One region of the Kitasatospora sp. NPDC093679 genome, then DNA from elsewhere that is predicted to be linked to it. Evidence: riboswitches for the same ligand, from Rfam matches in the RefSeq annotation. Region 1 holds a riboswitch; the other holds the start of a gene.

Region 1 (7,279 bases):
GAGCGATAGTGAATGAACTGAAGTAACGATGCAGGCCGATACTTCAGTCTGTCAAATATCGATCGGTGAAGCTTTGGCAAAGCGCAGGTCCCGGCCCGCCGCAGCGGACCGGGACCCCGGGGGACGTCCTGCCGTCGGAGGATCAGACGGGGCGTAGCGGCTCCGGCCGGGTCGGCTGCGCCGCGGCCGTCCGCGCCGCGACCTGGACGGGCGCCTGGCCCGACGCGGCGGGTGCCGGCGCCGGCGCCGGCTGCCCACCGGCCGGAGCGGGCCCGGCCGCGGCAGCCGCGGCGGTCGCCGCGGTGGAGGCGGTCGTGGCCGCCGCGCGGTCGGCCGGCCGGGGGCCGTACGGCTGGCGCGCCGTCCCGTCGTGCACCTCGACCTGCTCGCGCCGCAGCTCCTCGCGGACGAGCTCCTCCTCGGTGTAGCGCTCCACCACCAGGCGCACCCGCTCGACCGGGGCCAGGTACTTGCGCACCACCGGCTGCTCCTCGCGCAGGGTCACCTCCTCGACCGCCTCGGCGATCTCCTGGTCGCTCAGCGCGGCCCGCTCGGCGTCGCTCACCGGCACCCGCTCCACCCGCACCCGCTCCCGCACCACCGGTACCCGGCGCTCCACGGCCTCCGAGGTGACGTACTTGCGCAGCCGGACGGTGCCCAGCACGTGCCACTCGGTGCTGATGTCCAGCCGCTCCTCGCGGCAGACGATCTCGACCGGCCCGTGCGCCGAGGCCTCGCCGCCCTGCTGCCGCTCCGGCCGCTCCGGCCGGTGCGCGGCGGTCGGCGCGGCCGCTGGGCGGACGGTGCCGCCGGCCGGCACCACCGGGAGCTGCATGGTGTTCTCCGAGCTGTCCTGCCGGGAGCCGGCCGGTCCGGAGCCGTCCGGCCGGGTCTCCTCCTGCCGGGGCCCGTCGTGGCGCGTGCCGCCGTGCTGCCCGTCGGCGTGGTCCGTCCGGCCGTGGCCGTTCGCCGCCGGGCGGCCGTTCGCCGCGGACTGCTCGGGTGCCGCGTGCGCGACCGCGCCGAACTCGGTGTCACCGGGGCGCTCGGCGGGCGCCGGACCCGCCTCCGGGCCCGGCCGACCGTTGGAGGTGTCCAGCCCGTAGTAGCGGTAGAGCTGCAACTCCTGGGCGGGTGACAGGTGCTGGCCCACACCGAAGTCCGGGGAGTCCTTCACCAGCGACTTGTCGTACGGGACCTTGAGCTCCTCGCCCGAGAACTCGCTGGTGGTCAGCGGGACGAAGGCGTCCCGGCCGAAGATCCCGGTGCGGACGGCGGCCCACTCGGGCTCACCGGTCGCGTCGTCGAGATACACCTCGTCGACCGTGCCGATCTTCTCACCGTTCCGGTCGACCGCCTTGTGCCCGATCAGGTCTCGCGGATCGATATCGGTCTGCACGCTGTCCTCCAGTGCCTACTGCTCCTGTGTCTCCGCGGACGTCGGGACGGCTGGAGGAGCTGGCCAGACGCCATCTACACAGAACGCCATGGACCGGTCACCGGCGAGCCGGGAGCGGCCGTCCGGGCCGGTGATCGGCCGTCCGGGGGACGGGCACGGCCCGCGGGCCCGCAGGCGGGGCCGGCGGACCGGCCACCGGCGGTGGGACGCCGGTCACAGCACCCGCCATTCCCGGTGGTCCCGCTGGTACCCTGGGCGGCGACCGCCGAGCCCGCGCGGGAGAGTCCCCGACCCCGCTGAGCTGGGGAAGGGGCGCCGAAGGAGCAACTCCTCCCCGGAATCTCTCAGGCACCCGTACCGCATGGGCCAGGTCACTCTGGAAAGCAGGGCAGGACCGCCGGCACAGGAGCCGTCGGCACCACCCTCACCGACGGTGCAAGCCGACGAGATGCCCTCGGGCGTCGAAACGGCGAAGCTCTCAGGTACCGATGACAGAGGGGGAGGCCTGACGGGTTCGTACGTCTCCGGCTCCCCACGGCGGCCGACCGGCGTGCGTACCCCCGCCGGTCCGTGACCAGGAGGCCTCGACCCCCATGAACGCCCAGCCGAACCTCACCGAGCTCGAGCAGGCCAGCCCCTTCGAGACCCGCCACATCGGCCCCGACGCCGCCGCCCAGGAGAAGATGCTCGCCCAGGTGGGCTTCGCGTCGCTGGACGAGCTGGCCGACGCGGCCGTTCCCGAGGCCATCCGCAGCCTGACCGCGCTGGACCTGCCCGCCGGCCGCAGCGAGGCCCAGGTCCTCGCCGAGCTTCGCGAGCTGGCCGACCGCAACCGGGTCGCCACCTCCATGATCGGCCTCGGCTACTACGGCACCTTCACCCCGCCGGTGATCCTGCGCAACGTGCTCGAGAACCCGGCCTGGTACACCGCCTACACCCCGTACCAGCCGGAGATCTCGCAGGGCCGCCTCGAGGCGCTGCTGAACTTCCAGACCCTGGTCTCCGACCTCACCGGCCTCGCCACCTCCGGCTCCTCGCTGCTCGACGAGGGCACCGCCGCCGCCGAGGCGATGGCGCTGGCCCGCCGCGTCACCAAGGTCAAGGGCGGCGTCTTCCTGATCGACGCCGACACCCTGCCGCAGACCGTCGCCGTCATCGAGACCCGCGCCGAGCCGACCGGCGTCGAGGTGGTCGTCGCCGACCTGTCCGAGGGCATCCCGGCCGAGATCGCCGAGCGCGGCGTCTTCGGCGTGCTGCTCCAGTACCCGGGTGCCGCCGGCGCCGTACGCGACCTCACCCCGGTCATCGAGCAGGCCCACGGCCTCGGCGCGGTCGTCGCCGTCGCCGCCGACCTGCTCGCCCTCACCCTGCTCAAGTCCCCGGGCTCGATGGGCGCCGACATCGCCTGCGGCACCTCGCAGCGCTTCGGCGTGCCGATGGGCTTCGGCGGCCCGCACGCCGGCTACCTCGCCGTCCGCGCCGAGTTCGCCCGCAATCTGCCCGGCCGCCTGGTCGGCGTCTCCGTCGACTCCGACGGCAACCGCGCCTACCGCCTGGCCCTGCAGACCCGCGAGCAGCACATCCGCCGCGAGAAGGCCACCAGCAACATCTGCACCGCCCAGGTGCTGCTCGCCGTGATGGCCTCGATGTACGCCGTGTACCACGGCCCCGACGGCCTCGCGGACATCGCCCGCCGCACCCACCGCTACGCCGCCGCACTCGCCGCGGGCCTGCGCGCCGGCGGCGTCGAGCTGGTGCACGGCGCCTTCTTCGACACCGTCACCGCCCGCGTCCCGCAGCGCGCCGACGAGGTCGTCGCCGCCGCCCTCGAGGCGAACATCAACATCCACAAGGTGGACGCCGACACCGTCTCGATCTCCTGCGACGAGACCACCACCCGCGAGCACGTCACCGCGCTGTGGGCCGCGTTCGGCATCGCCGGCGGCGAGCTCGACGAGACCGCCGACGCGCTGCCGGCCGCCCTGCTGCGCGACGACGAGTACCTCACCCACCCGGTCTTCCACAGCCACCGCTCCGAGACCGCCATGCTGCGCTACCTGCGCCGTCTGTCGGACCGCGACTACGCGCTGGACCGCGGCATGATCCCGCTGGGCTCGTGCACCATGAAGCTCAACGCCACCACCGAGATGGAGCCGGTCACCTGGCCCGAGTTCGGCCAGCTGCACCCGTTCGCCCCGGCCGACCAGGTGCAGGGCTTCCTCAGCCTGATCCACGGCCTGGAGCAGCAGCTCGTCGAGGTCACCGGCTACGACGCCGTCTCCATCCAGCCGAACGCCGGTTCCCAGGGCGAGCTGGCCGGCCTGCTGGCCGTCCGCGCCTACCACCTGGCCAACGGCGACACCCAGCGCGACGTCTGCCTCATCCCGTCCTCCGCGCACGGCACCAACGCCGCCTCCGCGGTGATGGCCGGCATGCGCGTCGTCGTGGTCAAGACCCTGGTCGACGGCGACGTCGACGTCGAGGACCTCAAGGCCAAGATCGAGCAGCACCGCGACCAGCTCTCGGTGCTGATGGTCACCTACCCGTCCACCCACGGCGTGTACGAGACCGAGATCACCGAGATCTGCGCCATGGTGCACGAGGCCGGCGGCCAGGTGTACGTCGACGGCGCCAACCTCAACGCGCTGGTCGGCCTCGCCAAGCCGGGCAAGTTCGGCGCCGACGTGTCGCACCTGAACCTGCACAAGACCTTCTGCATCCCGCACGGCGGCGGCGGCCCGGGCGTCGGCCCGGTCGCGGTCCGCGCGCACCTCGCGCCGTACCTGCCGAACCACCCGCTGCAGGCGGAGGCCGGCCCGGCCACCGGCGTGGGCCCGATCTCGGCCGCCCCCTGGGGCTCGGCGGCGATCCTGCCGATCTCCTGGTCGTACGTCCGCCTGATGGGCGGCGAGGGCCTCAAGCGCGCCACCCAGGTGGCCGTGCTGAACGCCAACTACATCGCCAAGCGGCTCGCCCCGCACTTCCCGGTGCTCTACACCGGCCCCGGCGGCCTCGTCGCGCACGAGTGCATCATCGACCTGCGCCCGCTCACCAAGGAGACCGGCGTGACGGTCGACGACGTGGCCAAGCGCCTGATCGACTACGGCTTCCACGCCCCGACCATGTCGTTCCCGGTGGCCGGCACGCTGATGATCGAGCCCACCGAGTCCGAGGACCTGCACGAGATCGACCGCTTCTGCGAGGCGATGATCCAGATCCGCGCGGAGATCGAGAAGGTCGGCTCCGGCGAGTGGGCCGCCGAGGACAACCCGCTGCGCAACGCCCCGCACACCGCCGCCGAGCTGGCCGGCGACTGGCAGCACCCGTACACCCGCGAGGAGGCCGTCTTCCCGGCCGGCGTGAACCCCGCGGACAAGTACTGGCCGCCGGTGAGCCGGATCGACGGCGCCTACGGCGACCGCAACCTGGTCTGCTCCTGCCCGCCGCTGGACGAGTACGGCAACTGAGCCGGTAGCGCACGAGGCGAGGGCCCCGGAGGACGGTTCCTCCGGGGCCCTCGCGGCGTTCCCGGCCGGTGGTGCCGGGATGCCGTGGTGCTGTGGTGCTGCCGGGTCGGTCAGGCCGCCACGGCGAGCGGGCGCCGCGGCGCGATCACCCGGCCGTCGGGCAGCAGTTCACCGGTGTCCTCGAAGAGCAGGACGCCGTTGCAGAGCAGGCTCCAGCCCTGCTCGGGGTGGCGGGCCACCGGTACGGCCGCCTCGCGGTCGGCCGACTCGGCCGAAGGACACTCAGTACGGTGCTGGCACATAGCTCGTACCCTCGCTTCGCTCGGATCCTGCCCCGCCGCACGGCACCCCCGTGGCGCGCCGCCCTGCCGGCGGATCATCCTCGCCGGCCCAGGTGTGAACCGGCGCTCCGGTGGGTAGGACAAGCCCCCACATCCGCTGGTTCCCAGTGTCGGCATCCCGGGTCCTTCCCGCAGCCTTTTTGTGACATGAGCCACAACCCGTCGCGGGAGATCACCCGTTCAGGCGGCCGGCCTGTTCCGGAACGGCCGGACGGGCCACCGGGTTACTGACCCTGGTAGGTCAGAACCGATGGCCCGTCCGGGTGATGCGGAGGTGCCGGTCCGGCGGTCGCGCTCCGGCCGGTGTGCGGCGGTTCAGCTCTGGCTGAGCAGCATCGCGGCGCCGCCGAGCGGCGGGCGCTCCAGCGCCGCCAGCAACTCGCCCGCCCGGTAGATCCGGTGGGCCGTCACCCCGAGCGGCGCGGGGGAGAGCGGGATCAGCAGGTCGTCCCCGCCGTCCGGCGCCGAACCGTTCAGCCACAGCGCCGTGGCGTAGTGCCCCGGCATCGTCAGCAGCCGGGGCAGCCGGATCGTCCGCGAACCCTGGGCCAGCTGCCAGGCCTGCCGCAGCGCCCGGACGGTGGAGTCGAGGTAGGGGCCGGCCGCGAAGTGCGAGAAGGTGTGCCCGGCCACCGTCTCCGTCACCTCCGCCGCCGCGACGACGCCGCCGCTGCCCTGCTTGATGAGGAACCGCCAGCCGGTGCGCCGCGCGGTGCCCAGCGCGGACCCCTCCAGCACGTACACGGCCAGCGGATGCGCGGGGAGCAGCGGGCCGGCGGTATGGCGCAGCGCGGCGGCCGCGGGCTTGCTCAGCGCACCCTCGTCGTCGAGGGCGGCCAGAACGGCGCGCAGGGCGCTCGGCGGTGGCTGGGGGGTCTGCAGAGTCATGGCGGGTCGCCTCTCTGTGCGAGATCGGCGTGCGAGTGCGGCATACCGGCGTGGCGGGACCTGGCCGTGTCCGGTTGGGCATGATCGCGGTGCGGGCACGGAACCACGCGAGCACGAGGTTGTCGTGCGGCGGGAAACCGGCCGGAAGCGCAGTGCGAATTCTACTCGAACAGGTGCGCAGGGTGACCTTCTTATCACGTTCGGTGTGGGGCGGCAAGTCCGATCGAGGCTGACGGCCCGTCAGTTCTTGCCCTCGCCACCGCGTTCGAGACCCCGGGCTATCGATCTTCCGGATGGGCATGATGCATGCACGGTCGACCTAGGGGAGGAGGACGCTCATGGGCGAGAAGGTCGCGGCCACTCGCGCTGAACTGTCCGACCGGCAGCTGTACCGGCGCAAGCTCCAGTCCTGTCTGGACGTGTTCGAGCGGATGCTGCGCGAGGGACGTTTCGACCGCCCCAGAGCGATGATGGGCCTGGAGATCGAGCTCAACCTGGCCGACGAGCAGGGCATGCCGGTCATGCGGAACGCGCAGGTGCTGGAGTCCATCGCCTCGGCCGACTTCCAGACCGAACTGGGCCGTTTCAACATCGAGGTCAACGTCGCCCCGCGGCGGCTCGGCGGGCACGTCCTGGAGGAGCTCCGCGAGGAGGTCGACACCTGCCTGCGCTACGCGGACCGGCAGGCGGCCGACGCCGGCGCCCGGATCGTCATGGTCGGCATCCTGCCGACCCTCGACCTGGACCACACCGGCCTGGACGCCATGTCGCACAACAACCGCTACAGCCTGCTCAGCGACCAGATCCTGGCCGCCCGCGGCGAGGACATCGCGCTGGACATCGAGGGCGTCGAGCACCTCGCGGTCGAGTCGGTCTCGATGGTCGCGGAGGCCGCGGCCACCTCGCTCCAACTCCACCTGCAGGTCACGCCGGAGAAGTTCGCACCCGTGTGGAACGCGGCCCAGGCGGTCTCCGCCTGCCAGGTCGCACTCGGCGCCAACTCGCCGTTCCTGTTCGGCCGCGAACTGTGGCGCGAGACCCGCCCGGTGCTCTTCCAACAGGCCTGCGACACCCGTTCGGCGGAGCTCAAGGCGCAGGGCGTGCGCCCCATCACCTGGTTCGGGGAGCGCTGGGTGGACTCCGCGCTGGACCTCTTCGCCGAGAACCTCCGCTACTTCCCGGCC
Region 2 (7,279 bases), on a different contig from region 1:
TCATTTCGAGGGTGGTCTGCTGGCGGTGCAGCTCGGCGTCGACCGCGGCCGCGATCTCCGGGTCGAGCGCGTGCAGGGACTGGTTCAGAACCGTCATGAGGTGGGGTCTCCCCGTGGAGCGAAGGGCTGGAGCGGGGCGGCCGCCGCACTGCGGCCGCCCCGTTGGGCGGGCGGTCAGCCGCCGATGAACGCGGTGTACGCCTCGGCGTCGAGCAGCTCGTCGGTCGCCTCAACGCGGACCTTGAACAGCCAGCCATCCTCGAACGGGGAGCTGTTCACCAGGGCGTTGTCGTCGAGGACGGCCTGGTTGACCTCCACGACCTCGCCGGTGACGGGCGAGAACAGGTCGCTGACCGACTTGGTGGACTCGAGCTCGCCACAGGTCTCACCGGCGGTGACGCCGTCACCGACCTCCGGGAGCTGGACGTAGACGATGTCGCCGAGGGCGTCGGCCGCGTGCGCGGTGATGCCGATCGTCGACACCCCGTCCACGGCGGCGGTCAGCCACTCGTGCTCCTTGGTGTACTGCAGGTGCGTGGGGTTGCTCATGGCGTCATTCTCCAGGATCGCAAGAGGGAGGGGCGTGGCCGTCCGCTGAGCGGACCGCCCCGGGCAGGACGGTTGCAGGACGGTTCAGGACGGTGCTGGGAGCGGCGGGGGCGCTCAGCGGGCGCGCTTGTAGAACGGCAGCGCCACGACCTCGACCGGCTCGGCCTTGCCGCGCACGTCGACCGCGACGGCGGTGCCGGGCGCGGCGTGCGCCGCGTCCACGTAGGCGATGGCGATCGGCTTGCCGAGGGTGGGGGAGGGCGCGCCCGAGGTGATCCGGCCGATGGGGTTGCCGTCGGCGTCGACCACCGCGTACTCGGCGCGCGGCACCCGCTTGCCCTCGGAGACCAGGCCGACCAGCTTGCGCGGCGGCGCGGACTCGGCCTCGGCGGCCGCCTGCTCCAGGGCCTTGCGGCCGACGAAGGCGCCCTCGTTGGTGGTCTTGTCGAAGCGCACCACGCGGCCGAGGCCGGCGTCGAACGGGGTCAGGTCGGTGGACAGCTCGTGGCCGTACAGCGGCATGCCCGCCTCCAGGCGCAGCGTGTCGCGGCAGGACAGGCCGCACGGCACCAGGCCCTTGTCGGCACCGGCCGCGGTCAGCGCCGACCACAGGTGCTCGGCGTCGGCCGGGGCGCAGAAGACCTCGAAACCGTCCTCGCCGGTGTAGCCCGTACGGGCGAGCCAGACCTGCCTGCCGGCGACGGTCGCGGGCAGCAGCGCGTAGTACTTCAGGCCGGGCAGGTCGGCGTCGGTCAGCGAGGCGAGGATGCCGTTCGCCTCCGGGCCCTGGACGGCGATCAGCGCGTAGGCGTCGCGGTCGTCGCGGACGACGGCGTCGAAGCCCTCGGCGCGCTCGGTCAGCGCGTCCAGCACCACCTGGGCGTTGGAGGCGTTCGCGACCACCATGTACTCGTCCTCCGCGGTGCGGTAGACGATCAGGTCGTCGAGGATGCCGCCGTCCTCGCGGCAGATCATGGTGTAGCGGGCGCGCAGCACGCCCAGCGCCGAGATGAAGCCGACCAGCGCGTGGTCCAGCATCTCGCCGGCCTGCGGGCCGGAGACGGTGATCTCGCCCATGTGCGAGAGGTCGAACAGACCGGCCTTCGTGCGGACGGCGAGGTGCTCCTCGCGCTCGCTGCCGTAGCGCAGCGGCATGTCCCAGCCGGCGAAGTCGGTCATGGTGGCACCGAGCGAGCGGTGCAGCGCGTCGAGCGCGGTGAGGCGGAGGGACATGACGGCAGGACTCCTTGGCTGCTCTGCGGGCACACGGGCGACCCTCCCGCCCGGAAACGGGCAGGACGGCGGATGGAGTCTCCCCGTCTGTCGTCAACAACCTGAGAGCTTCACCGCCACCTCAAGGATGGCGGCTTGCACCGTGGGTGGGCGCACGGCGCGGCCGTGTCCACTTTCCAGATGTGCCTCGCCCGTGCGGTATGGGTGCCTGAGAGATTCCGGGGAGGACTTGCTCCTTCGGCGCCGGCCTCGCCCCTGTGGGCGTTCCGGACTCTCCCGCGCGGGTTCGAGCGGCCAGTATGAACTTGGAGGGTCGAGCGCGCTCATCATGGCATGCCGCCGGGCCTGATGGGAGAGGGGGCGGCCCGCTAGGCTCTGTGCAGGGGACGAGCGAAGGGGCCGTACATGGGGTATCCGGCGGGCGAGGCACAGGCGTGGGCCGCACCCGGCACGGCGCCGGAGGGCGGCACCTGGCCGTCCAACGAACTGGAGCAGGTGCTCACCGCCGCGCTCGGCGACCCCGGCGCCACGCCCCGGGTGATCGAGGTGCTCGCCCGCAGCCAGGTGTGGATCCCGCTGCCGGCCGGCGCCGACCCGCAGGGCACCTCGCTGGACCTGCCGACCATCGAACTCGCCGGCACCCCCTACGTGCCGGTGTTCTCCTCGCAGGAGCAGTTCCTGCAGCACGCCCCGGGCATGGCGTTCGCGATCGCACCGGTGTGGGAGTTCGCCCGCGGGCTCCCGCTCGGCATCGGCATCGCCGTCAACCCGGAGGCGCCGGTGGGCATCCCGGTGCCGCCGGAGGGCGTCGGCGAGCTGCGCCGCGGACCGCAGGGCGACCGCACCGCCGGCGAGGTCGCCGAGGGCGCCTCGGTGGCGCTGCGCGAGCCCGAGCCGCACCAGGAGCCGTACGCCTTCCTCGCCGCGGCCACCTCCGAACTGTCCCGGCTGCCCGGCGTGCTGACGGCCCGTCGGGCGCTCGCCCGGGTGGAGGCGGACGCCCCGCAGCTGTACGTCGGGATCCAGCTCGACCCGGCCGGGCCGGCCGATCCGGTGCAGGTCAACGAGGCGCTCGGCCGCGCGCTCGGAACCGCGCCGCCGCCGTGGGGCGTCCACCTGGTGCTGCTGGACATGGCCGACGACCCCGTCGTCGAGTGGCTGCTGACCTGCGTGGCGCCCTTCTACGTCCGGGCGTGACCGCCGGTCCGGCCGGCCCGGGCGCCTGCCGGCGGGACACCGGCGCCGCCCGGGGGCATCACGAGGGGGTATGCGGCATGACGCCTGTCGGCCGCGCGCAATAGGGTGCTGCCCGGCAGTGGGCACGAGCGGCGGAAGACGGAACAAGACGGGGCACGGCGACGTGAGCGAGCGGAGCGAGGCGGGCGCATGAGCGCGGCAGCGGCAGGCGGCGGGCCGGGCCCGTGGGGCCAGGCACCCGTGGCACCGCCCGGCGGTGACCCGGGCGCCATCGAGCGCGCCCTCGGCGCGGTCGTCCCGGAGCGCTACGACGCGTACGAGAACCTGCTGCGGGCGCTCGCCCAGGGGCAGGTCTGGATGCTGCTCTGGCACGGCACGCCCGGCAGTCCGGACGCCCAGTACGGGAACATGGACATCGGCGGGCACGGCTACGCCCCCGCCGTCACCTCGGCCGAGCAGCTCGCCGCCAGCGGTTGGGCCCGCGCCCACGAGGTGATCTCCGGCCAGGAGATCGCCGCCGCGCTCTTCCGCACCCGCTGGGGCCTGTGGCTGAACCCGCACGCCCCGGGCGGCGGCGTCGGCGTCCCCTGGGCCGACCTGAGACGCATCGCGGTCGGCCTGGACCGGCTGCCGGCCGGTCCGCTGCGGATCTCCGAGCCGCGGTTGAACGCGCCGCAGTTCTACGGGCTGCTGGAGCAGCAGGCCGTGCAGACCCGTCCGCTGCGCTCGCTGCGCCAGGCGTGGGTGCAGCCCGCGCTGGGCGAGGCGTACCTGGCCGTCGGCCTGGACCTGTACGACAACTCTCCGCCGTCGGTGGAGGCCGCCCGCGCCCTGGTGCAGCGGGCCGCGCAGCTCGCCCCGGAGGGGCTGGCGGTGTCGACGGTCGCGATGGCGGACGAGTTCGACCCGGTCGCGATGTGGATGCGGGCGAACGCCCGGCCGTTCTTCGACCGCGACACCCAGTTCGGGCACCCGCAGGGCGCGGCTCCCTACCCGCCCTACGGTTACTCTCCGCAATCGGCGCCGGGTCCGCAGCCGTGGCCCCAGCAGCCGTGGCCGGGCTACCCCGGCCGCTGATCCTTTCCCTTTCCCTCCCCTTTACCCGCCCTTGTGGCGACCGTCCGCCAGCGGCGGGTCATGCCCAGGTGGTGGCGGTTTCCCGCCGTTGGCGGGCTTCCGTCAGTACCCGTCTTGACAGGCTTGTTTCAGCCGTGTGAAGAGGCGTATTCGCGGTCACAACGGGCTGCATGCCGACAGATCACAGTTAGGCATCCTTCGGTTGCCCCCTCTGGCGGAACCTCTCCCCGATGACAGAGAGTGCTGCCCACGGCCAGTGCGCGAGCCGATCCCCACAAAGGTGATCGCGCCCTGGCGACGCCGAACCGCGCGATGTGCATGCCGCGCACTCCGGCACCACGCAGGACCCGCAGTACCCCCGCAAACGCCGTGATCCGCCGCCCCGGCCCCGTGCCCGGACGGCAGGCTCCGGCACCCCGAAAACGAACTCTGCACCGCCGCACCGGCGTACGGAACCACCGCACCGCTCTGCACCGCACCTGTCGCGAACTCCGGACCGCACCGGGGTCCGGGCCCTGATCGGGCCCGGGTCGCCCCGCCGGACCGGGCCGTGGGCCGGCCACCGTCGGCGAGGGGAACGAACTGACTCATGACCACACCCACCGAGACCACCGGCTCCGCCCGGCCCGAGGCCGCACCTGCCGCCCCGGCCAAGCGCATCCAGGGCCGCTCTCCGGGCCGGATCGCCTGGGACCGGCTGAAGCGTGACAAGGTCGCCCTCGCGGGCGGCACCGTGGTGCTCCTGCTGATCCTCGCCGCGATCTTCGCGCCGGTGCTGACGGCGCTGTTCGGCCACCCGGTCGACGAGCCCCACCCGGACCAGATCAACCCGGACCTCGGCCTCCCCAGGGGCGCGTTCGGCGGCATGAGCGGCGACTTCCTGCTCGGCGTCGACCCGACGTTCGGCCGCGACGTCTTCAGCCGGATCCTCTACGGCGCCCAGATCTCGCTCACCGTGGCCTTCCTCGCGGCCGGCGTGTCCGTCCTGATCGGCGTCGTGCTCGGCGCCGCGGCCGGCTACTTCGGCGGCTGGGTCGACGCGGCGATCAGCCGGGTGATGGACGTGCTGCTGGCCTTCCCGCAGCTGCTGTTCTCCATCGCGCTCGTCTCGGTCATGCCGAACTCGCTGCTCGGCCTCGGCGGCACCGCCCTGCGCATGGGCATCCTGGTCCTGGTCATCGGCTTCTTCGGCTGGCCGTACATCGGCCGCATCGTCCGCGGCCAGGCGCTGTCGCTGCGCGAGCGGGAGTTCGTGGACGCCGCCCGCAGCCTCGGCGCCGGCAGCATCCACATCCTCTTCCGCGAGCTGCTGCCGAACCTGGTCGCCCCGATCCTCGTCTACACGACGCTGATCATCCCCACCAACATCCTCAGCGAGGCGGCGCTCAGCTTCCTGGGTGCCGGCGTGAAGCCGCCGACGCCCTCCTGGGGACAGATGCTCTCCGAGGCGACCCGGATCTACCAGGCCGACCCGACCTACATGGTCGTCCCCGGTCTCGCGATCTTCGTCACGGTGCTCGCGTTCAACCTCTTCGGCGACGGCCTCCGGGACGCGCTCGACCCCAAGGGCAACTAGCCCTCCCTCTCCCCCCACATACCAGGCAGGTCCCTCTCAGCCTGCCCACCCCCGGCGGACCGTTCGTGCCCGCACATCACCAGGAGGACTCCGTACCCATGAAGCGCAACAGGACACTTGCCGCAGCTTCCCTCGTGGCTGCGCTCGCCCTGACCACCGCGGCCTGCGGCGGCACCAAGGGCGGTGGCACGAGCGACAGCGCGAGCAAGGGCTCGGCCGGCTTCAACGCCGCGGTTGACAAGGTGCTGAACCCCTCCGACAAGAAGGGCGGCAACCTCAACCTCTGGACGAGCACCGACGTCGACTCGCTCGACCCGGGCCGTGCCTACTACGCCTCGGTGTGGAACTTCGAGCGCTACTACGCCCGCACCCTCCTGGCCTTCGACGCGAAGCCGGGCAAGGACGGCCTCAAGCTCGTTCCGGACCTGGCGGCGAACCAGCCGGCCGTGTCCTCCGACGGCAAGACCTACACCTTCCACCTGAAGCAGGGTCTGAAGTTCGAGGACGGCTCGCCGATCACCTCGAAGGACATCAAGTACGGCATCGAGCGCATCTTCGCGCAGGACGTCGTCTCCGGCGGTCCGACCTACCTGATCCAGTCCCTGGACCAGGGCCAGAACTACAAGGGCCCCTACACCGACACCGACCCCAACAAGCTGGGTCTGAAGTCGGTCGAGACCCCGACCGACACCACCATCGTCTTCCACCTGGCGAAGGCCGACTCGTCCTTCCCGTTCCTGCTCGCGATGGGCTCCGCCTCGCCCGTCCCGCAGAAGCTGGACACCGGTGCGAAGTACGGTGACAAGCCGGTCTCCTCCGGCCCCTACAAGTTCTCCAAGGTCGAGCCGGGCAAGGGCTACGAGCTGGTCCGCAACGAGAACTGGGACCCGGCCACCGACCCGTTCCGCAAGGCGCTGCCGGACACCGTCAAGCTGACCGTCACCTCGAACGCCGACGACATGGACGCCCGCCTGCTGGCCGGCTCCGTCGACATCGACTTCGGCCAGACCGGTCTCTCCCAGGCCGCCCAGGTCAAGGTCCTGCAGGACGAGAAGCTGAAGGCCAACACGGACGACCCGTACAACGGCTTCATCCGCTTCATCGCGCTGAACCAGAAGGTCGCCCCCTTCGACAACATCCACTGCCGCAAGGCCGTGCTGTACGCGGCCGACCCGACCGCGCTGCAGACCGCCCGCGGCGGTTCGGTCGCCGGCTCCACCTACGGCAACATGCTGCCCCCGAACATCCTCGGCTCGGACGACTACGACCCGTTCGGCCTGACCGACGGCAAGGCCGACCTGGAGAAGGCCAAGGCCGAGCTCAAGGAGTGCGGCAAGCCCGAGGGCTTCACCACCACGATCGCCGTCCGCGGCAACAAGGCCAAGGAGGTCAACTCGGCCGTCGCGCTGCAGACCGCCCTCAAGGCCATCAACGTGACGGTGAACGTCGACCAGTACGACGGCAAGCTGCTCGCCTCCGTCGCCGGTGCGCCGGACGTCGTCCACCAGAAGGGCTACGGCCTGATCGTCGCCGGCTGGGGTGCCGACTACCCGAACGGCGCCGGCTACATGCAGCCCCTGATGGACAGCCGCTTCATCACCAAGAACGGCAACAGCAACTACCCCGAGACCTCCGACCCGGCGGTCG

What was found. A riboswitch is a leader RNA that binds a small molecule or an ion and turns the genes downstream of it on or off. The one in region 1 is predicted to bind glycine.
Region 2: another riboswitch for glycine. It lies ahead of gcvT (glycine cleavage system aminomethyltransferase GcvT); the one in region 1 lies ahead of gcvP (aminomethyl-transferring glycine dehydrogenase).

The regions. Positions count from the first base shown of each region.
Region 1 is NZ_JBFBDW010000049.1:40,579-47,857, reverse strand. Features, by position in the region: gene AB0O09_RS30210 (DUF2382 domain-containing protein) at 143-1,399, opposite strand; glycine riboswitch at 1,666-1,769, shown strand; gene gcvP (aminomethyl-transferring glycine dehydrogenase) at 1,993-4,866, shown strand; gene AB0O09_RS30200 (DUF5999 family protein) at 4,977-5,168, opposite strand; gene AB0O09_RS30195 (hypothetical protein) at 5,523-6,095, opposite strand; gene AB0O09_RS30190 (glutamate-cysteine ligase family protein) at 6,434-7,279, shown strand, end outside.
Region 2 is NZ_JBFBDW010000020.1:52,796-60,074, reverse strand. Features, by position in the region: gene glyA (serine hydroxymethyltransferase) at 1-97, opposite strand, end outside; gene gcvH (glycine cleavage system protein GcvH) at 175-549, opposite strand; gene gcvT (glycine cleavage system aminomethyltransferase GcvT) at 664-1,782, opposite strand; glycine riboswitch at 1,969-2,071, opposite strand; gene AB0O09_RS18605 (enhanced serine sensitivity protein SseB) at 2,188-2,979, shown strand; gene AB0O09_RS18600 (enhanced serine sensitivity protein SseB C-terminal domain-containing protein) at 3,169-4,056, shown strand; gene AB0O09_RS18595 (ABC transporter permease) at 4,646-5,632, shown strand; gene AB0O09_RS18590 (ABC transporter substrate-binding protein) at 5,731-7,279, shown strand, end outside.